2 linked regions of the Paraglaciecola psychrophila 170 genome follow. The protein of the gene in region 1 interacts with the protein of each later gene in a pairwise test. Links are inferred from orthologs where the notes say so. Each region holds a gene or a part of one and is shown in the gene's direction. Other genes may lie near its edges. The genes, in order: def and C427_RS05760.

Evidence for each region.
Region 2: the proteins of def (region 1) and C427_RS05760 interact in binary tests that used the Escherichia coli proteins (3 or more experiments, as listed by UniProt). The link is inferred for Paraglaciecola psychrophila 170 from one-to-one orthologs.

Annotation. Positions count from the first base shown.
Region 1 is NC_020514.1:19,429-29,779, reverse strand. What follows is about bases 4,366-7,364. They hold def (peptide deformylase), read left to right. Parts: upstream 4,366-5,609; coding sequence 5,610-6,119; downstream 6,120-7,364. Other genes in these bases: rsmB (16S rRNA (cytosine(967)-C(5))-methyltransferase RsmB), read left to right, coding at 7,082-7,364; fmt (methionyl-tRNA formyltransferase), read left to right, coding at 6,127-7,071; C427_RS00100 (LysM peptidoglycan-binding domain-containing protein), read right to left, coding at 4,366-5,402. Also shown: aroE (shikimate dehydrogenase), read right to left, coding at 1-519; hemF (oxygen-dependent coproporphyrinogen oxidase), read right to left, coding at 510-1,427; C427_RS00120 (Sua5/YciO/YrdC/YwlC family protein), read right to left, coding at 1,432-2,004; C427_RS00115 (DNA topoisomerase family protein), read right to left, coding at 2,079-2,639; C427_RS00110 (DUF494 family protein), read right to left, coding at 2,678-3,154; DNA-processing protein DprA, read right to left, coding at 3,155-4,291; more of C427_RS00100, read right to left, coding at 4,326-4,365; more of rsmB, read left to right, coding at 7,365-8,407; Trk system potassium transporter TrkA, read left to right, coding at 8,433-9,812; C427_RS00075 (hypothetical protein), read left to right, coding at 10,069-10,351. UniProt on the Escherichia coli protein: Removes the formyl group from the N-terminal Met of newly synthesized proteins. Requires at least a dipeptide for an efficient rate of reaction. N-terminal L-methionine is a prerequisite for activity but the enzyme has broad specificity at other positions.
Region 2 is NC_020514.1:1,325,146-1,335,283, forward strand. Bases 3,454-6,239 are described here. They hold C427_RS05760 (aspartate-semialdehyde dehydrogenase), read left to right. Parts: upstream 3,454-4,231; coding sequence 4,232-5,248; downstream 5,249-6,239. Other genes in these bases: C427_RS05765 (FimV/HubP family polar landmark protein), read left to right, coding at 5,673-6,239. Outside these bases: C427_RS05735 (DUF2970 domain-containing protein), read left to right, coding at 58-243; C427_RS05740 (Crp/Fnr family transcriptional regulator), read right to left, coding at 254-940; C427_RS05745 (class II aldolase/adducin family protein), read left to right, coding at 1,032-1,787; C427_RS05750 (alpha/beta fold hydrolase), read left to right, coding at 1,791-2,696; more of C427_RS05765, read left to right, coding at 6,240-8,840; C427_RS25805 (hypothetical protein), read left to right, coding at 9,038-9,247; C427_RS05770 (cupredoxin domain-containing protein), read left to right, coding at 9,287-9,595; C427_RS05775 (OprD family porin), read left to right, coding at 9,692-10,138.

The DNA of each region.
Region 1 (10,351 bases):
TACAAAGTTATCTTGAGGTAGCAATAAAGCTAACTGCTTAGCTTTTGCTTGTGTTCGGTTAGCAACCATCAATAATTTTGGCTCCAAGGCCAATATTGATTGTAATACTCCTCTCGCTGCACCACCAGCACCTAACAACAAGATACGAGCACCTTTAATCTGTACGTTTAAGCGCAGAAGATCTTGTACTAAACCTTTACCGTCCGTTGTATCGCCTAAAAAAGTACCGTCCTCTTTTTTAATAACTGTATTTACCGCTCCAGCAATCTTAGCACCTGCAGACAACTCGTTTACCCACCTTGCAACTTGCTCTTTAAATGGAGAAGTCACATTGCAACCTTGTGCATCTGCATCTACAAAAAAAGTAGACAGTGATGAAATAAAATCTTGTTCTGTTGCTAAAGTACGCTCATATGTGATTTCTAAGCCAGCCTGTTGCGCAAACATATGATGAATTAAAGGTGATTTACTTTGCGCTATTGGATTGCCAAATACGGTATATCTAGACACTATAACCATTCCCTTGGTTGTAGATAATTAGCATACAAATCTGCTTCTTTGCTTTCTGGCTCAGGCTCGTAACAATATTCCCAACGAACCAGTGGTGGCATAGACATCAATATTGACTCGGTACGCCCACCCGTTTGTAATCCAAATAATGTGCCTCGGTCGTATACTAGGTTGAATTCTACGTAGCGACCTCGCCTATAAAGTTGAAAATCACGCTCTTTTTTACCAAAAGTTATGTCTTTACGCTTTTCCACAATAGGTACATAAGCATCTAAAAATCCATTACCTACTGCCTGCATAAATTTGAAACTTTTTTCAAACCCATGTTTATTCAAATCATCAAAAAATAGGCCACCTACTCCACGTGTCTCATCTCGATGTTTTAAATAAAAGTAATCATCACACCACTTTTTGTATTCTGAATATACATTGTCACCGAAAGGCTGGCAAAGTTTATTAGCAACTGTATGCCAGTGCACAATATCTTCATGAAATGGGTAAAAAGGTGTGAGGTCAAAACCTCCACCAAACCACCACACTGGTTCTTCGCCGAGCTTTTCGGCAATAAAAAAACGTACATTAGCATGAGTTGTGGGTACAAAAGGATTATGAGGATGGATAACTAAAGACACACCCACGGCTTGAAAGCTTCTGCCCTCAAGCTCAGGCCTAGCAGCGGTAGCTGATGCAGGTAATTTTCCTCCAAAAACATGGGAGAAGTTAACACCGCCTTGTTCAATAAATTTACCGCCGGTTAACACTCGACTGCGACCGCCTCCACCCAGTTCTCGCTGCCAATTGTCTTCGACAAAACTTCCTTTGCCATCTACCAACTCTAAAGTTTGACAAATATTGTCTTGTAGCTTGAGTAAGTATTGCTTTACTTTTTCTATATCTGGTAATAAATCGGCTGTCATCTAACTAATTGTCTCTTATGGTTTGACCAGAAATCCCATGACGAATTCGGCTGGGTTTATTTGCCCCACCTAACGCACCGTCTACTAGTAATAAGGTCTTATCGAATTGTTGATATAATTGTTCAGTGTTTACCGCAGGTTTTACTCCAGATACATTAGCACTGGTGGATATCAAAGGCTTGCCAAATAACTCACATAATTGACTTACAACAAGGTGTTGGCATACCCGAACTGCAATTAAATCACTATCACCGGTAATCCATTTAGGTGTTTGTTTAGCAGCGGGTAATAACCATGTCACTGGACCAGGCCAGCTTGAAAAAATTTCAGTGCGTTTATGCATTGGAATCTTTGAATCATCGATATAAGGTAATAACTGTGAATAAGTTTTAGCGACTAGGATCAAACCTTTATCAACAGGACGTTGTTTCAGAGCCAGTAGCCTATGCACAGCAGCTTCATTATCTGGATCACATCCAAGTCCAAATACAGCTTCAGTTGGGTAAGCAATCAACGCCCCTTGCTGCAAAGTTTGAATGATAAGCTCTGCATCTTCAATTATTGATAGCAGTTTCATTTAATCCTAAATAAGTCTATTTTAACTCAAGTATATAATTCAAAGTGCAACACAAAAAAGACATTTATCGTGCGTTATTGAGGTTTAGGAATTTTACATTGACATTTTTTTTGTGGACATAACAGTTCAACTTCAGTACCACTTTTTTTCTCTTGCATGATCGGCCAGTAGCATTCTGGACATGGGTAATCAACAGGCGGAAAATTCAATAGATACTTACATTTAGGATAATTATCACATGCATAAAATGACTTGCCAAACTTATTTGCCCGCTTAGTAATATGTCCTTTTTTGCACGAGGGACAGTTTAATTGAGTTACCTCACTATTAGAGTTTGACTCAATATACTCACAATCAGGAAAGTCACTGCAACCAATAAACAACCCAAACCGCCCTTTTTTAATCACTAACTGAGATTGGCATAACGGACATACAGATCCCTCAATCTTTTTGATTTCTGCATTTTCATATTCGTGTAATGGCTTTGAAAAGTCACATTCTGGATAATGGCTGCAACCAATAAAAGCGCCAGACTTACCTCTTCTGATATTTAATTTGGCATTGCACTTGGGACAAGGCCCGAAAACTTGCTCAGACGCGTTAGCTGAAAACAGAGAGTGATCAATCTTAGACATTTATTAAATCACTCTTATTGTTTATAGATAAGAAACAATTAGTGAAGTGGACCTTCCGGCTCTTCAAATAACAAATCTTCCATCTGAGCGTAAGCATTTTCTTTACCTGGTACATTAAACAGCACCATCAACACGACCCATTTCATGTCCTCTAGACAAAATTCTTTGGAGTCAATCTCCATCACTCTATCAATCACCATTTCTCGGGTAAATGAATCTAATACATTGATTTGTTCGAGGAACATTAGAAAACCACGACACTCTACATCCAAGCGCATTTCTTCGTCTTGTGTGTAAACACGGGTAACAAAGGAATTAGGACCTTTAGCTAAATAGGGTTTTATATCTGTTTCTTGCAATGCAGCAAGTTTTTCTAACCAAGATAGCGCTTTATATATCTCATCATGATGAAAACCGGCTCTGACTAGTTCATCCGTCAACTCGTCTTGATCGACCCGTATTTCAGTTTCGTTATGAATAAAGTTTTCAAATAAGTACATGAGGATATCGAACATCTATTTTTTCCCCAATTTAATGTAACCGCCGGGAATAGAGGTCACTAGGCCGCGCAATTCATATTCTAATAATTGTGACATTACATCCGCTACTTCTATGCCGCTACGCTGAGCCACTATATCTACTGGCGTTACTTCAAAATCTACACTATCTAACAAATTGTCTGAAGCCAAGCTTTGTGACATGTTTTTTTCCAGTTTTTCTGCTTTTATACCTGAAGTAGATAAAATAAGATTTTGAAACTCTTCATTAATATCGTTTACACATGTCACCAGCTTTGCCCCCTGTTGTATTAAATAATGACATCCTGCAGTCATGGGGTTGTGAATATTTCCCGGTAGCGCAAATACTTCTCTATTTTGCTCTAAAGCACATCTTGCAGTAATTAACGAGCCACTCTTAATTGCCGCTTCAACGATTAAAGTCCCACCAGATATACCACTAATAATACGATTTCGTCTTGGAAAGTATTCTGGTCGTCCAGGCGTGTTAGGTGCAAACTCAGAAATAATCACACCATCATTTTGCAAAATCTGCTCAGCTAACACTATATGACGTCGAGGATACATTTTATCAATAGCCGTACCTAGAACAGCTATCGTTGTAAAACCTCCTAAAACAGCACCTTGATGGGACAACCCGTCAATGCCAAGGGCTAAACCACTGGTAACTGTCCAGCCGCATTCGCTTAACCGCCTACCAAAAAGTGTGGCGTTTTCCTTTCCCTGTGGGCTCGGAGCTCTACTCCCAACCATCGCAATCTGATGGTTATTTAAATGCTTTGGATTGCCATAACCGTATAATATTGGTGGTGGACTAGAAATCTGTTTGAGCAACGTTGGATAATTAGGATGATCGAAATGCAGTAGAAAACGGTTGTTAGTAATATTGAGCCAATGCAAGCTAACGTTTACGATATGCATATTAGGATATAAAATTGCTGCAACTTGTTGGGGATTAAAACCTAGCGCCTCTAACTGCCCTTTTGATGAATTAAATAAATCCGATAACCCCACAGCAAACTTTTGTTTTAATTTTTTCAAGCTTCCGACTGAAAAATTGGGAACTTGAGTCAACTTCAACCAATTTCCCAGCTCGCCCCTTTCACTACCTTCTAAATCAACATCCTGTTGCATATTTTTTCTCTAGGTAGTTAGCCCACAGCTAATTCTAAGGCTTTGCTACTATCATTCCTCTTTTTATAACTTTAGCTGATTTAGTAATAAGTGCATAACTTGCTACATCAAAAGCTTTAAATACAATAACCTCGCCAACCTTTATAGCGGGCTGAGAAATTTCATCTCCTTGATTAAAAGCACTACGGATCATGTCAGTCTCGCCCTCATATTTGGGTTGCTTACTGTCAATAATTCTTGGTCCTTGACTGTATATGCCCATGATGGTCCCAGCAGAAACTTGATCAGCCCCAAGATCCAGCACCACCACATTATATTTGCCCAACAAGTTATGTTGCTCTAAGTCATCAATAATATAGCCAGTTTGATTTGTCGCGGCAGTGAGCAATATTTCTTGTAGTTCGGTTGCAACAGCAGGAATGATCTTATCACCTCGCTTAACCTCTAATTTAGCTTCTAATATCTTAATTAGATTTTGGTTACCTAGGTCAGCATCCATTAACTTAGCATTAGCTAAATGACGAATCTGTAAACCGATAAAATTGCCGTCCATGTCGTAAAGCTCATTTTGCTTCCGGACAATGTTTAAGTTCTCTTTACTACGCCGAGAGGCTTTTCCAAGTACTAAGTTGTCAGTAGCAAAGCGCACGGCCCCTTCATGGTCGCCCAATACATAAGGATAACGATCATAAGATTGTTGCGACATAATCATCTCGTTTTCTATATAAGGCTTAATGACTGACCACGGCAGTGCGGTGATAGCCTCAGGCGTTTTAAACGATTTAGCCCCTTCAGGAGAAAGCTTAATTTCAGGTTTTACTGAATCTCTGGCTACCTCTAGAACAGTTTCACCCTTTTCATTTTTAACTAAGCGTAACTCATCACCGGGGTAAATAAGATGAGGGTTGGTTATATGTACGTTGGTGCGCCACAGCTGTGGCCATTGCCAAGGCATATCCAAATACATATTGGATATATCCCACAACGTATCACCTTTTTTTACTACATAAACTTCGGGAGCGGTTTCTTTTACTAAAATGCTGTCTGCTAAAACATATAATGGCATGAGCACCAACAGCATCAGCAACCTAATTAATTTTTTGCTCGTCATTCTTATATACACCTTGATGCAGTGACTATTATGTTTTGGATCGATTTACGTTAGAATAGCTTAGGTAAAACCGTATTAAATAGTCAATTCTATTTGATCGTATACTATATAATACACAGGCCAATAGTAACTCTCTCACTGTAGCGTAAAGTTACTATTGGTTACATTAGTTCCTGAGTCCGAAACTCATTATAGTTGAATAATACAATGGCAATATTAGATGTATTGCGCTTTCCTGATGAGAGGTTGCGCACGGTAGCAAAAAAAATAGAAAAAGTTGATAAATCCATAACCGCAATAATCGCTGATATGTTCGACACCATGCGTGATGAAAACGGTATCGGCTTAGCTGCGACTCAAGTCGACGTTCATAAGCAATTGGTAGTGATGGATGTATCGGAAAATCAAGATGCACCTATGGTTTTCATCAATCCTGAAATCACCCAAAAAGAAGGTAAAACCATCAGCGAAGAAGGTTGTTTATCTGTGCCGAATAATTATGCGCAAGTAGAAAGAGCTGAAAAAATCACTGTTTCTGCTCTTGATAAAACAGGCGAACATTTCACTTTAGAAGCAGATGGCTTATTAGCCATCTGTATTCAGCATGAATTGGATCATCTAAAAGGCAAATTATTTGTGGATTATTTATCCCCGCTTAAACGCCAGAGGATTAAAACCAAGTTAGAAAAAGAAGCCCGACTTGCGACAAAAGGCTAAAATACAATTGAATAACCCGTTAAAAATAGTATTTGCTGGAACACCAGAGTTTGCAGCATTACATTTACAAGCACTGATAGACTCTGAACATGATGTTATTGCGGTATACAGTCAACCAGACCGCCCAGCTGGTCGAGGTAAAAAGTTACAGGCCAGCTCAGTAAAAAAATTGGCTCTTAAATATTCAATCCCTATATTTCAACCTCAATCGTTGAAAACAGAAGAGGCACAACTTGATTTAGCTGAATTACAAGCAGATATCATGATAGTGGTCGCATATGGATTGATCTTACCAAGTTCTATTTTAGGAACTCCAAAACTGGGTTGTCTCAACGTGCACGGTTCTTTATTACCAAAATGGCGAGGAGCTGCGCCAATTCAACGTTCAATTTGGGCGGGTGACAGCGAAACCGGTGTGACAATTATGCAAATGGATGAGGGCCTCGATACAGGCGCTATGTTGTTCAAGCAGTCACTTGCCATTACCAAACAAGATACCAGTGACAGCTTATATCAAAAATTAGCTGAGATTGGTCCTAAGGCGTTAATTGAAACATTGAACGCACTAACTAAATTACAACCTCAGATCCAAGATAATGAGCTGGCCACTTACGCAAAAAAATTATCAAAAGAAGAGGCCAAAATTAATTGGGATTTACCTGCAGAACAACTTGAAAGAAACATTCGTGCATTTAATCCATGGCCAGTCGCTTTTTTCTCGATTAACGACTCCAATATAAAAGTATATTCGTCTGATGTTGTTAAAAACGAAAATCCTGATATCCCAGCTGGCCAAATTATTCACGCAGATAAAAAAGGCATTTTAGTGACCACGGGTAATCAGAGTTTATTGTTGACAACGTTACAACTTCCCGGCAAAAAACCAATGCCAGCCGCCGATGTGCTGAACGGCAGAGCAGATTGGTTTGCAGTAGGTGTTTCACTAATATGAAATGTTTTTTATGAATACGCAGTCAAAAGGCTCCCATTACAATCATTTTAATTTACGTGCTGATGCGGCTAAAGTATTACACCAGATATTAGAAGAAGGACAATCCGCGAGGGAATGTTTACCTGCTGCGCAATTACCACATAAGGAACAAGACAAAGCGTGGCTGCAAGAGATGGTCTATGGTGTTTTACGAAATTTACCTATTTTGCAATTTTGGCTTAGACAGCTTCTTGATAAACCTTTAAAGAATCGCTTCAAAATTGTAGAGCAATTGATTATGTTGGGATTTTATCAGTTAGCTTTTAGCCGAGTCAGTCAACATGCGGCTGTGTCTGAAACAGTTGCGGCATGTCAGCCGCTCAATACACACGCCATGAAAGGTTTAGTGAATGCCATATTGCGAACATTTATTAGAGAAGAAATATCTAAGCAAGAAGCTCCAAGTAAACAAATAGCGTCAGGGTTACCTAAATGGCTGTACAAAAAACTCGAGGCCGAATATAAAAATGGCTTTGCTGAATTAGCGGCGAACATGCAAGTAAAGGCGCCAATCTGGCTTAGAGTTAACACTCGCAAAATATCCCATGCACATTTTTCTGAAGAACTTGAAAAAGCATGTATAGAATATACAGTTTCATCCGAACATCCAGAAGCCTTGGTATTATCAAAGGGTTATGACGTCACTAGCTTACCCGGTTTTGATTTAGGATGGTTTGCTGTACAAGATGGTGCTGCGCAACTTGCAGCCCATTATCTTAAGCCAGAACAAGCAGAAACTATCCTAGATTGTTGCGCGGCTCCGGGGGGTAAAACATGTCATATAATTGAATTCCAACCCAACTTAGCAAAAACAGTGGCTTTAGAAATAGATAAAAAACGCGCTATTAGAATAGAAGAGAACTTGGTCAGGTTAGGTCACAACGCTGAGATTATAGTAGGTGACGCAAGCACGCCTGAAAATTGGTGGGATGGGCAACTATTTGATCGGGTGTTACTTGACGCTCCTTGTTCTGCTACTGGTATTGTTCGCCGCCATCCTGATATTAAATGGTTACGAAAAGCCAAAGATATAGATGTATTGGTGAGCCTGCAGAAGAAAATATTAGATGCTATTTGGCCGCTCATTAAACCCGGCGGAATGATGCTTTATGTTACTTGCTCTGTTTTACCCGAAGAAAACTATTTACAAATACGTGACTTTTTATCTCGAAATACTAATGCATTGTTAGATGATACTTTTTACAACGATTCGGTGGAAAACCCCGGCAAACAGATTTTACCGGGAGATCAACAAATGGATGGTTTCTACTATGCCAGACTGCTAAAATCACAGTAATAATAATAAGGCTTAAATACCACGAATGAAGATAATTATCCTTGGTGCTGGCCAAGTTGGTGCCACTTTGGCTGAAAATTTGGTTGGTGAAAAAAATGAAATCACTGTCATAGATTCAAACCCAGATACTTTAAGACACCTGCAAGACAGGCTAGATTTACAGGTTGTGGCCGGCATGGGTTCACATCCAGATGTTCTCAAAAAAGCAGGAGCAGAGGATGCCGACATGCTTATTGCGGTAACCAACAGTGATGAAAGCAACATGATGGCTTGTCAGGTTGCTTATAGTTTGTTTAAAACGCCGACTAAAATTGCTCGTGTTCGTTCAGAACAGTACATTATTTACCAAGAACAACTTTTTAAGCATCAAGACGTTCCAGTCGATCACCTTATTGCTCCAGAACAATTAGTGACAAAGGCCATAAAACGCCTGATAGATTATCCAGGTGCATTACAAGTAGTTGAATTTGCCGATGGTAAAGCTAGCCTCGTAGCGGTTAAAGCTTATTACGGTGGTTTATTGGTAGGTCATGCACTTTCTACTCTAAAAGAACATATCCCTAATGTTGAAACGAGAGTGGCTGCTATATACCGCAGAGGTAAACCAATCCGCCCGCTTGGCACAACTATTATTGAAGCTGATGACGAAGTGTTTTTTATAGCGGCTACAAAAAACATTCGTGCGGTCATGAGCGAGCTACAAAAACTAGAATCAAGTTACAAACGGATCATGATTGCAGGGGGAGGGTTAATAGGAGCCGGTCTAGCCAAGATGCTAGAGCACAATCACAATGTAAAATTAATTGAGTTCAACCCTGAGAGAGCTAAATATCTCTCTGCGCATTTAGATAAAACCATTGTGTTTGCTGGTGATGCCTCAGATCATGAGTTATTGACTGAAGAAAATGTTGAGCAGGTTGACGCTTTTATCGCTGTGACCAACGATGACGAAGCCAACATTATGTCAGCCATGTTAGCCAAGCGACTTGGCGCTCAAAAAGCCATGGTTCTGATCCAACGCGGAGCCTACGTAGATTTAGTACAGGGTGGAGAAATTGATATCGCTTTTTCTCCACAACAAGCCACCATATCTGCACTCTTAACCCATATTAGACGAGGGGATATTGTAAACGTCTACTCTTTAAGAAGAGGTGCAGCAGAAGCCATTGAAGCTATCGCCCATGGAGATAGAAACACTTCCAAGGTAGTTGGACGAGAAATCCGCGAAATAAAACTTCCTCCAGGCACCACCATAGGTGCAATAGTCCGTAGTGAAGAAGTCATCATTGCCCACGGTGACACAAAAATTGAAGCTAATGATCACGTTATTCTTTTTCTAGTTGATAAGAAGTTTGTTAGTCACGTAGAGAAACTATTTCAACCCAGTGCATTCTTCTTTGGCTAACAATTTGTATTACTCGCCCGCAAGCTGAATAAAAAGATATTGGTTAGTATAAAAAATAAGCGGCCTATACAAAATAATAACTTTCCAAGGTTATTATTTTGTACTACATTAATTAAGCTAATTTACATTGATGTATAGCAGATATTTAAGATTAAAATTTTAGGGACGAAATTTATGAAAAAAATATACTTTCTTTTGCCGTACTGAACACCATCCTAAATACACATCAAATAAGTTTCTTTTATACTCTTTTGGCATATTTTACACGCTTGTCATATCTTCATTTTCTTTTGCACATCAAGAAAATTCAGAAGAAGATGCGCTGGCTTTAATGCAAGATCAACTCAATCAAGAAGTCATGTCTAAACCTTTTTTAGCAGAGAAGCCAAAAGAAGTTGATGCTTATGTTAAAGACATGATGGCCAAAAAGGTTACTCCTCCCGAGTACTCTGGGACTTATTGGCGACCAGGATATACATGTCGAAACTTATTGCGCCATAGCTGGACACAATATCGTAACTGCCGTTATTATCACCGTT
Region 2 (10,138 bases), 1.3 Mb from region 1 along the record:
GGCATTGGTTGTACATAAATGGTCAATCAAGGTTACAAACACAGAGATCATACTTAGATGGCAAAAAAAAATTTATGGCATGTAATTAAAAGTGTTGCTGCTAGTGTGTTAGGTGTGCAGAGCGATGCCAATTATAAAAGTGATTTTGAACAGACGTCTTTTGTACCTTATGCAATAGTTGGTGTGATATTTGTGCTGGGGCTAATTGGTATATTAATTTTAATTGTGAATATGGTGCTATAACTCTTCTGCTTTAAATCTGAGTTAATGTCTCAAGGGCGTTTCTGTCTAAAATGACGATCTTTCCGTAACGCAGTGCGATAACCTTGTCTGTTTGTAAACCTTGTAAAACTTTGTTCACTGTTTGCCTTGAGCTATGAATAAGCTGCGCTAAGGCATCTTGAGAAATCGTAATCTCCATGTTCTTTGATTGTTGTTCTTCTAATCCCTGATGCATCAGACTTAACCTTTTACATAATTGCCCTTTCAAGGATAGGCAGCCTGTTTCATCTATCAGGCTGAATGTAGCGCGCACTCTTAGACACAACAGACGCATAATATGTTGCGACCATTGATGGTGCGCGATAAATAATTGCTCAAATACGGATTTAGGTATTTTTAATAGTATTGTTGTCTCTTCAGCATGAGCATCGTGGGTGCGAGGTTGACCGTCTATCATTGAAATTTCACCAAACCAATTACCAGGCTGGATCCAAGTCAATACCAGCTCTTTACCTTCAACTGTGAAGTTACTAATACGAATACGCCCGCTAACAACACAATAAAATCCATCCGCCAAGTCATTTTTTTGATGCAATATTTGTTGGTCGTGCAGAACTTTCACCTTACCTTTTTCAAGTAACGTATCCGCTAACGATTCTGGCAAAGAAGCAAACCATGCATTTTGCGAGAGAATTTTTCGAATTTCATTTAATGGCATATAAACTTCTCAATTGTCATTTTGGCGACAGTTTGGATCGTGCTTGATAGCTTATCTTATGTTAATAAATATTCAACTAAGAGCGATACCAATGGCAGCTTCAGTAAAAAAACAAGTCAGTGAACAAGAATGGCAAGCCCGAGTCGATTTAGCTGCAAGTTATCGTGCAGTGGCTATGTTTGGCTGGGATGATTTAGTTTTCACTCATATATCGGCACGTGTACCAGGGCCAGAGCATCATTTTTTAATTAATCCCTATGGTCTGATGTTTGAAGAAGTCACGGCGTCGAGTTTGGTCAAAGTGGACCTGCAAGGTAATAAAGTGATGGATTCGGATTATGAGATTAATCCAGCAGGATTTACGATCCATAGTGCTGTGCATGAAGCCCGTGAAGATGCTCATTGTGTGATGCATTTGCATACCGCAGCAGGTATTGCCGTGTCTGCCACTGCACAAGGATTGTTACCTCTAAGTCAACAATCTCTGTTTGCTCTTTCATCATTGTCTTACCATGACTATGAAGGTGTAGCGCTGAATCCGGATGAAAAGTCACGTTTGGTGGCTGATTTGGGGGACACCCGATTTATGATTTTGCGTAATCATGGTTTGTTAACTTGTGCTGGAACTATTGCCGATGCATTTTTAGGGATGTATTTACTAGAATGTTCATGCCAAATTCAGCTGAAAGCTCAGGCCAGTGGCCAAGAACTGATCCTTATTCCGCCTCAGATATTGGCGGGTATTCAGGCTCAGGCTAAGCAAGTGACACGTTCTGCAGGAGGAGCCTTGGCATGGCCGGGAATATTGCGTAAATTAGACCGAACTAATCCTGGCTACGATCAATAACTTTTGAAGCAACTTACCTTTGAAAACTATCAAAAACATGCTGATTTCAGTGAGTTGTGCGGCCATCGTATCGCTCATTGGCAATCACTTAACTTTGAACGAAATCCTAAACAAGAAACCATCTTGTTTATTCATGGCTTTCCAAGTGCCGCTTGGGATTGGCATTTTCAGTGGAAACATTTAGCCGCGCAATACCGTTTACTGAGTCTAGATTTATTGGGTTTTGGTTTATCTGATAAACCCTCAGAACATCAATATAGTTTGCTTGAGCAAGCCGACATTGTGCAGGCATTACTGAGTAAACAAGGTGTGAAGCAATACCATATTTTGGCCCACGATTATGGTGATTCGGTTGCCCAAGAACTATTAAGTCGCCAAGACGCTATTGATAACGCGGCTAAGATTTTATCTATTTGTTTTTTAAATGGTGGCTTATTTGCTTCTCATCACAGGCCTTTGTTTGCTCAGAAGTTATTGAAAAGTCGATTCGGTGGTTTAGCCAGTCACTTTATGAATAAAGCGAGTTTAGCCAGAGGTTTTAACAAAATATTTGCTGCCGACAGTCAACCTAGTGACTATGAAATAGATATTTTATGGCAACTCATTGAGCACAATAATGGCAAAAAGGTTTTACCCAAGTTATTAAGTTATATAGATGAACGCAACCAGCACGGAAAACGTTGGGTAGAAAGCATGATCAGCACCGTTGTACCTCTATATTTTATCAATGGTGTGCACGACCCCATCTCAGGGCAACATATGCTCGATCATTATATCGACATTATTCCTCATTCAAGAACCACAGCGCTAGATGTGGGGCATTACCCACAGTTGGAAGCGCCAGAAAAAGTATTGTCTTTATATCGTACTTTTTTGACTGAGATAACAAATTGCTTTATTAACACTTAACCCTAATATGCTAGTGAATATGTCTGTTTGGCAATCGGTTGAGGTGTTGAAGCAGTTTATGTTTAAAACGCTTAACATTGACTTTTTGAAGCGTAAAAAGGAGTGGTTTGAAGCTACTACCAAACAAACGTATGCTTTATGATGGCTGCTTGCAGGGCATTACCCAAGTATTCAAGAAGCGAAAGATAGGTTGGCGCTGCTCAATGCTAAGGCAGAAACATCCCAAGCGTTTACCTTTAAAAAGGTGTATCAGGCGCAACAATAAATAATTTAATAACACAGAGTCATGTTTTAAATCATCTACATGGTGGCATAATACCGGCACTTGCAGATACTTATCCTAGATCATCACCATGAAAATATATTACGAAGACAGTATGCCTTATGCGGCAGAGTTTTTTCTGAGCTTGGCGAGTGTGAAGTGTTTTCTCACAAAACGATTAACGCAGAGACGCTGGCCGATGCAGATGTGTTGTTGGTGCGTTCTACCACTAAGGTTAACCAGCAGCTATTAGCTAACAACAAACAACTGCAATTTGTGGCCACCGCCACTGCGGGCACCGATCATATTGATCAAAATTATTTGGCTGACCAGAATATTCCTTTTATCTCGGCTGGCGGTTGTAATGCGGTCGCTGTGGCTGAGTATGTATTAAGTGCCATGTTGGTCATGGGTAAAAGGCTTAACTGGCAATTAGCAGATAAAACAGTGGGCATTGTTGGCGCAGGTCATGTGGGAAGTGCTTTGGCAAGAGTATTGACTGTTTTGGGTATTCGCCATAAGTTATGCGATCCGCCTCTGGCTGATGCTGGTGACGAGCGAGAATTCGTGACAATGAACGATATAATGCAGTGTGACGTGATCACGTTGCATGTACCTTGGGTTAAAGATGGACCTTACCCCACCCAAGACTTATTCAACAAAACTAGATTGGCAGCACTTAGTGACAATCAGCTGTTGATCAATGCATGTCGCGGAGAAGTGATCAACAATCAAGCCGCACTCGAGCTTTTTGAGCAAGGAACGTCACTGAACTTAGTACTCGATGTGTGGGAAAACGAACCTAGTATCAATCTTGACTTAATTCCGCACACCGCCTTGGCTACTGCGCATATCGCCGGCCATACCATAGAAGGCAAAGCTAGAGGGACTGAAATGCTTTATTTGGCCTTGTGCAAACATTTAGGTATTCAAGCTGACAAAAAGTTATCTGACTACTTACCTAGGGCCGAGCTTAATACGATACAAATAAATGATAAACAAGATTTTTGGCAAATATTGCATAAATTAGTTTTAAATGTGTATAACATTGAGACAGATGATCAACACTTTAGAGCAAATATGCACGGCGCTGAGCAGTTTAGATATATCCGAAAACACTATCCTATAAGAAGAGAATTTTCGGCAATAACGCTAAACACTGGAAATTTTGCTGATTCGAAGGCAATCTACGACATTGGATTTTTAGCTGCCAAATAGGTGAGCCAAAAATACAATTTAACCAACAATTTAAAATTTTAGGAGTAATAAAGCCATGTCTCGGGCCTTTGATGTTGCCGTGTTGGGCGCTACTGGATTAGTAGGACAACACATGATCGAAATTCTTGAACAGAGAGATTTCCCGATCAACAAACTTTATCCATTAGCCAGTGCTCGTTCTGCTGGTGGAAAGGTAACTTTCAAAGGGAAAGAAATTACCGTTTTAGACGCGGATGAATTTGATTGGAGCAAGGTACAACTAGGCTTCTTTTCTGCTGGTGGTAGCGTATCAGAAAAGTTCGCACCTATTGCAGCTGATGCGGGATGTGTCGTCATCGATAATACGTCCCAATTTCGCTACGAAGCCGATATTCCATTGGTGGTGCCAGAAGTGAATCCTCAAGCATTAGCTGACTTTCGTAATCGAAACATTATTGCTAATCCGAACTGTTCAACTATTCAAATGATGGTGGCGTTAAAGCCTATTCACGATGCGGTTGGTATTGAGCGGATTAATGTATGCACTTACCAGTCTGTGTCTGGTGGTGGTAAAGCGGCAATTGACGAGTTAGCTCATCAAACTGCGGCGCTGCTAAGTGGCAAAGAAGTGAAAACTGAAGCTTTTAGTCGCCAAATTGCTTTCAACGTTATTCCACAAATTGATGTTTTTATGGATAACGATTACACCAAAGAAGAAATGAAAATGGTGTGGGAAACGAAAAAAATCATGGGTGACGACACTATTTTAGTGAATGCCACGGCTGTACGTGTTCCTGTATTTTACGGTCACGGTGAAGCCATTCACCTTGAAACACGTGCGCCAATTGATGCCGAAGAAGTGAAAGAATTATTAGCCAATGCGCCGGGCATAGTGCTGCACAGGGATAGAGAAAATTTTCCTACCCAAGTTAGTAGCGCTAGCGGTAACGATGATGTACATGTTGGTCGTATCAGAAACGATATCTCTCATCCTAATGGTATTAACCTATGGGTTGTTTCAGACAACGTACGCAAAGGCGCTGCAACTAACAGTGTGCAGATTGCTGAAGTGCTTATCCGCGATTACATGTAAATATATTAGGGCCTGTTGCAGTTTATATGTCTCAGAGATATAAAAAGTATCAGGCCTTTTGAGTATCCTATGTAGGCCCTCATCAATTCTTTCCTATTGCCGATAACTTCTTAAATTAGTATCTTTCCGATCAGCTCGTCATTCTAGATCAAACAGGCCAACTGGTTTATAGTTATGTGAGTATTTATGCGCCGTCTTCAAACTTGGAATACGACTTGCTAGGTAGTATGAATTAAAATGAATAGTTTGTTAAAATCCAATAAAATGGCACTATGTGAAATCACATAACTAGTTAATTTATATAGATAAAAATTTAATTAAGATTCAAGAAATAATGTAAATATGTTGTGCAAAATTGAATGTTGCGGTGCGCTGTGACGTCAATCATAACGAGGATTGGTATTTTGGGGCATAAAGAAATCATATGAATTTGCAAAAAATAGCAGTACATCTTTTAATTGTGCTGAATTTTGTTACCGCTATTCCTGCCGCCTATTCTCAACAGGGGGATTTAAGAGGTCCTAAAAATTTAACGCCTAGGTACTCAGAGCCACAACCTCAACGCCAAACCCAGCCTCAAACTCAAAGAGGCAATCAGTCTGATACTTATGGCCCTGTAGTCTCTTCGGATACGTTATGGCAAATTTCTCAGAATTATCGTCCAAATAACTCGCTTTCTATTTACCAGGTCATGCAAGCTATATACGAGCTTAATCTTGACGCTTTTGAACAACAAAATCTTAATTTTTTGAAAGACGGCTCGATATTAAGAATGCCATCGGAAGCTTATATTTCCAGTTTTAACAACAGTCAAGCCAAACAAAAAGCAGAGCTAGACGCACAGAGCTTAAAGTCGAACACTTCAAGTCAGTCTGCCCAACAAGCAAAAAATACTGCCGCTTTGGATCAAACTCGGGAATTAATAGAAGAAAAATTAGGTGCTATCGACGAGGCACAAAATCGCCAATTTTTGGCCATTCGGAAGCAATTTGCCGAATCGATTAGCACTGTGCAAAGTATTCTGGATAATAATCAACAACTATCTGAAAGATTAAATAAAGTCAATGCCGACATTGATGAAATGCGCAGTGAGGGACAGCAAAAGTCGCTGCAAATGAATCAAATTGGCGAGAGCATTAAAGAGTTATTAGAAAAGTCTCGTCAAGATGATGCGCTAAAAGCTGCTCAAATGGCGAAACAAGAAACGTCTTGGCTAGACAACCCTATTACGCTTATCTTGCTGTTCACATTACCGATTTTATTAGCACTGTCTGCTTTTGCCTATTGGATGATTAAGCGCAACGCCCCTGCGTTTGTTAAGCCTGAAGAAGAGGATTTAGATGATCTTTCTTTGGACCCTATTGCTGCTGAAATGGATAATTTGTCGGATGCACTGAGAGCTGAATTATCGGGAGAAGGTGATGACGAATTAGACGATGATAATTTGTTTGGCGATGACGATTTACTCGATGATGTGTTATCTGGAGAGCTGGAAGAATCGTTAGATGATGCGCTAGGCGATAGTATTGATGATGACCCTGAGATGTTTGATAATCTTGGAGATGATGACCTAGATGAATTACTCGACGAAGAATTTGAAGTTGGCTCTGAAGTTGTTGAGCAAGATGACTTAGATAGTTTATTCGATGAAGACGACGATGATCTGTTAGCAGAAGTACAAGACAGCGATGATAATTCTGACCTTGATGACATGTTAACCGAAGAAGACGAACCAAAAGTCGACGCTGAAGTCGATGACATTGAATATGAAGAGGATGAATCTTTACTTGCACCGGTTACAGATAATGATGAAGCTATAACTGAATCTGCGGTGGATGACGAAGAGCAACCTGAGATTAGTATTGATGACTTACTTGCTGAATCAATAGAAGAAAGTGTTGAAACCCCTTTAATAGATGATTCAGAAGATATCAACGAAGAAGTATTACAGAATCTTGATAAAGAAATAATTTCTCAAAATGAAGAACTGGATAGCGTTACAGGCAGTCTAATTGACGAGTTGGAACAAGTTGAACAAATGCGTTCTATGTTACCTGACGATGACGATGACGATGACGATGAATTATTCGATGTAGAAGAGCCACAGCTTGGTATTCAAAAGTTTGATGGTTTAGCTGAAGAGATAGATGAAGACTTATTGGGTGATGAGTTTGATCAAGAAAATATAGACGATGAAATCGAAGTTGATATATCTGAAGTTCTGCAAGATACACAACAATCCGTTCAAGCTGAAGAGCTAGCTGATACAGCTGAAGAGCTAGCTGATACAGCTGAAGAGATAGTTGAGCCAGAGCCGTCAGTTGAAGCTAAAGAGTTACCTGAGCCAGAACAAGCAGTTGAAGACGAAGAGTTATCTGAGCCTGAACAAGCGGTTGAAGATGAAGAGCTAGCTGATTCAGAACAAGTTGTTGAAGATGAAGAGTTAGCTGAGCCAGAACAATCAGTTGAAGCTGAAGAATTACCTGAGCCAGAGCAAGCTGTTGCAGCTGAAGAGTTAGCTCAGCCTGAACAAGCGGTTGAAGACGAAGAGTTACCTGATCCAGAACAAGCAGTTGACGCTGAAGAGCTAGCTGAGCCAGAACAGGCTGTTGCAGTTGAAGAGTTACCTGAGTCAGAACAAGCGGTTGAAGACGAAGAGTTAGCTGACGACAGCATAGATGAAGACGATGAACTCGACACTGAGTTAAATGAAGACTTCGACATGCCAACCAATAGTGACTCTACATTAGATGAAGATCAGCTAGAAAAAGCCTTAGAAGATTTTGAAAAAGAAGAGTTGGATGAGGTATTAGAAGATCTCACATCAAATGAACCTGCATCTATTAGTTCACTTGATGATTTAGAGTTCTCGGCCGACGATTTTGTTATTAAAAATCAACCTCGTGAGCCACTCTCCTCGACATCTCCAACTCTTGATGAGGGGGAATCGGTTGACGATTTTGATGATAGTGAACTTGATAATGCATTTGATGAAACTATCGATGGATTATCGTTCGAGTCATCACAAAATAGTCGTGATGAATTAGATGATTTACCGGGGTTAGGCGATTGGTTAGATGATGATGTCAAACCTAATCAAAAGCAGACTAATGCTGATGAAGATGATGGGATCATCGAAGAGCTTGAAGGCTCAAGCTTTGATGAAATGCTCGAAACTATTGATTTTGACGACGATTTATCATTAGAAGAAGATGATACTGGGTTTGATATCGCCGCTTTATTGGACGGAACGTTTGAAAGTGAAGACATCGATGAAAGTGAATTAGACACAGAAGACTTTTTAGATGTTGAATCATTACTGAATGAAAGTTTTAGTGCTGAGTCTGATGATGAGATTGATAAAGCATTAGATTTAGATATTCCTCTAGAGCCTTTTGCTAATGAACAAGACAATCTCAATATGATCGATGTTGATGCCGATGATGGTTTGGGTGCAAAGTTAGACTTGGCGCATGCATACATAGAGATAGGTGAAGATGACTCGGCGAAAGAATTATTAGATGAAATTTTGAAAAAAGGCAGTGCAGAACAGATAGCTGAAGTAAAAATCATTCTAAATAAACTGGATTAAAATCGTTAATATGATGGAGTTTATACTTAGGTCATTCCTTAATAAATCTGTCTATTTCGAGGCTGTAACAGATTTTGTGTTTGCTGCTTTTATTTTCATGTTTTAGTCTCGTTAGCACAGCATATTGAGTGATATGAATACAGAATGTTTATGACATATTTCACTAAGCAGTATATTGAATTCCAATGTGGGTATACATGTCAAAATTTATAACCGCTTTCTCAATTGTCTGTACTATTTTCTCTAGCGGTATTTCCTTTTTTGCACAATCCAAACAGCTATCTGTCAATGTGTTGAATGTACAAAACATGTATGTTGTAGACGTTGTGGTTTATCTTACCCCTATAAATGCTAAACCAAGTAATACATCTAAAAACATCGCGATAATGGACCTAATAAATACGTAATTTTTACCACATATATTAGTCATTCAAAAAGATACTCAAGTGGATTTCCCCAATTCTGACTCGATCAAACATCACGTATATTCTTTCTCAAAGGCTAAAACCTTTGAATTACAACTATATAAGAAACTTAATGCTGAGCCTTTACTTTTTTCAACGCAAGGTTCAGTTGAGTTAGGCTGTAACATTCATGATTGGATGCTTGGGTATATTTTTGTTGTTGATACCCCTTATGTTGGTAAAACTGATATGCAAGGCAATCTGACTCTTGAGCTGCCTGATGGCGAATATCAATTAGATGTTTGGCATCCTAGAATACAAGAAGAAGTTTCTCCTTATCCAGACAGCTGACTTTATCGGAAGAGTCTGAGATTAACGTTACATTTGAGTCACCTCTATTACCTGATGCCAATCAACACGAAGATATGTCAGAAGAATTTTCTGATTATGAATAAAACGTTTATGTGGAAAGATGCGTTTCCTCCAAAGATGTTAAGTTTGCTTTTTTTGAGCCTTTTTATAGTGAGTGTTAATGCTTTAGCCGTCGAAGTTAAAGGGCTGGTACAACTCAATTATGTCAAATCAGATCAACAATCCTCTCGGTTTGAAAGCGATACCGGGATACTTGCTTATTCTGAAGACGGTTTAAATGTGCAACAGGCTTTTGCAGAGTTGTCAGACAACTTTGCAAGTGGTCTGAGTTATGCTGTAGTCGCGAATTATTATCAGTTGGGTGAGCAAAATGTAGGCATATCTCAAGCTCAAATTAGTTACAAACCATTAAGCATTAATAAGTTGCGGTGGCGTGCAAGAATTGGCTTTTTTTATCCTAAATTATCTTTGGAAAATGTGGATCTAGGTTGGTTGTCACCTTTCACTTACACCCAGTCAGCA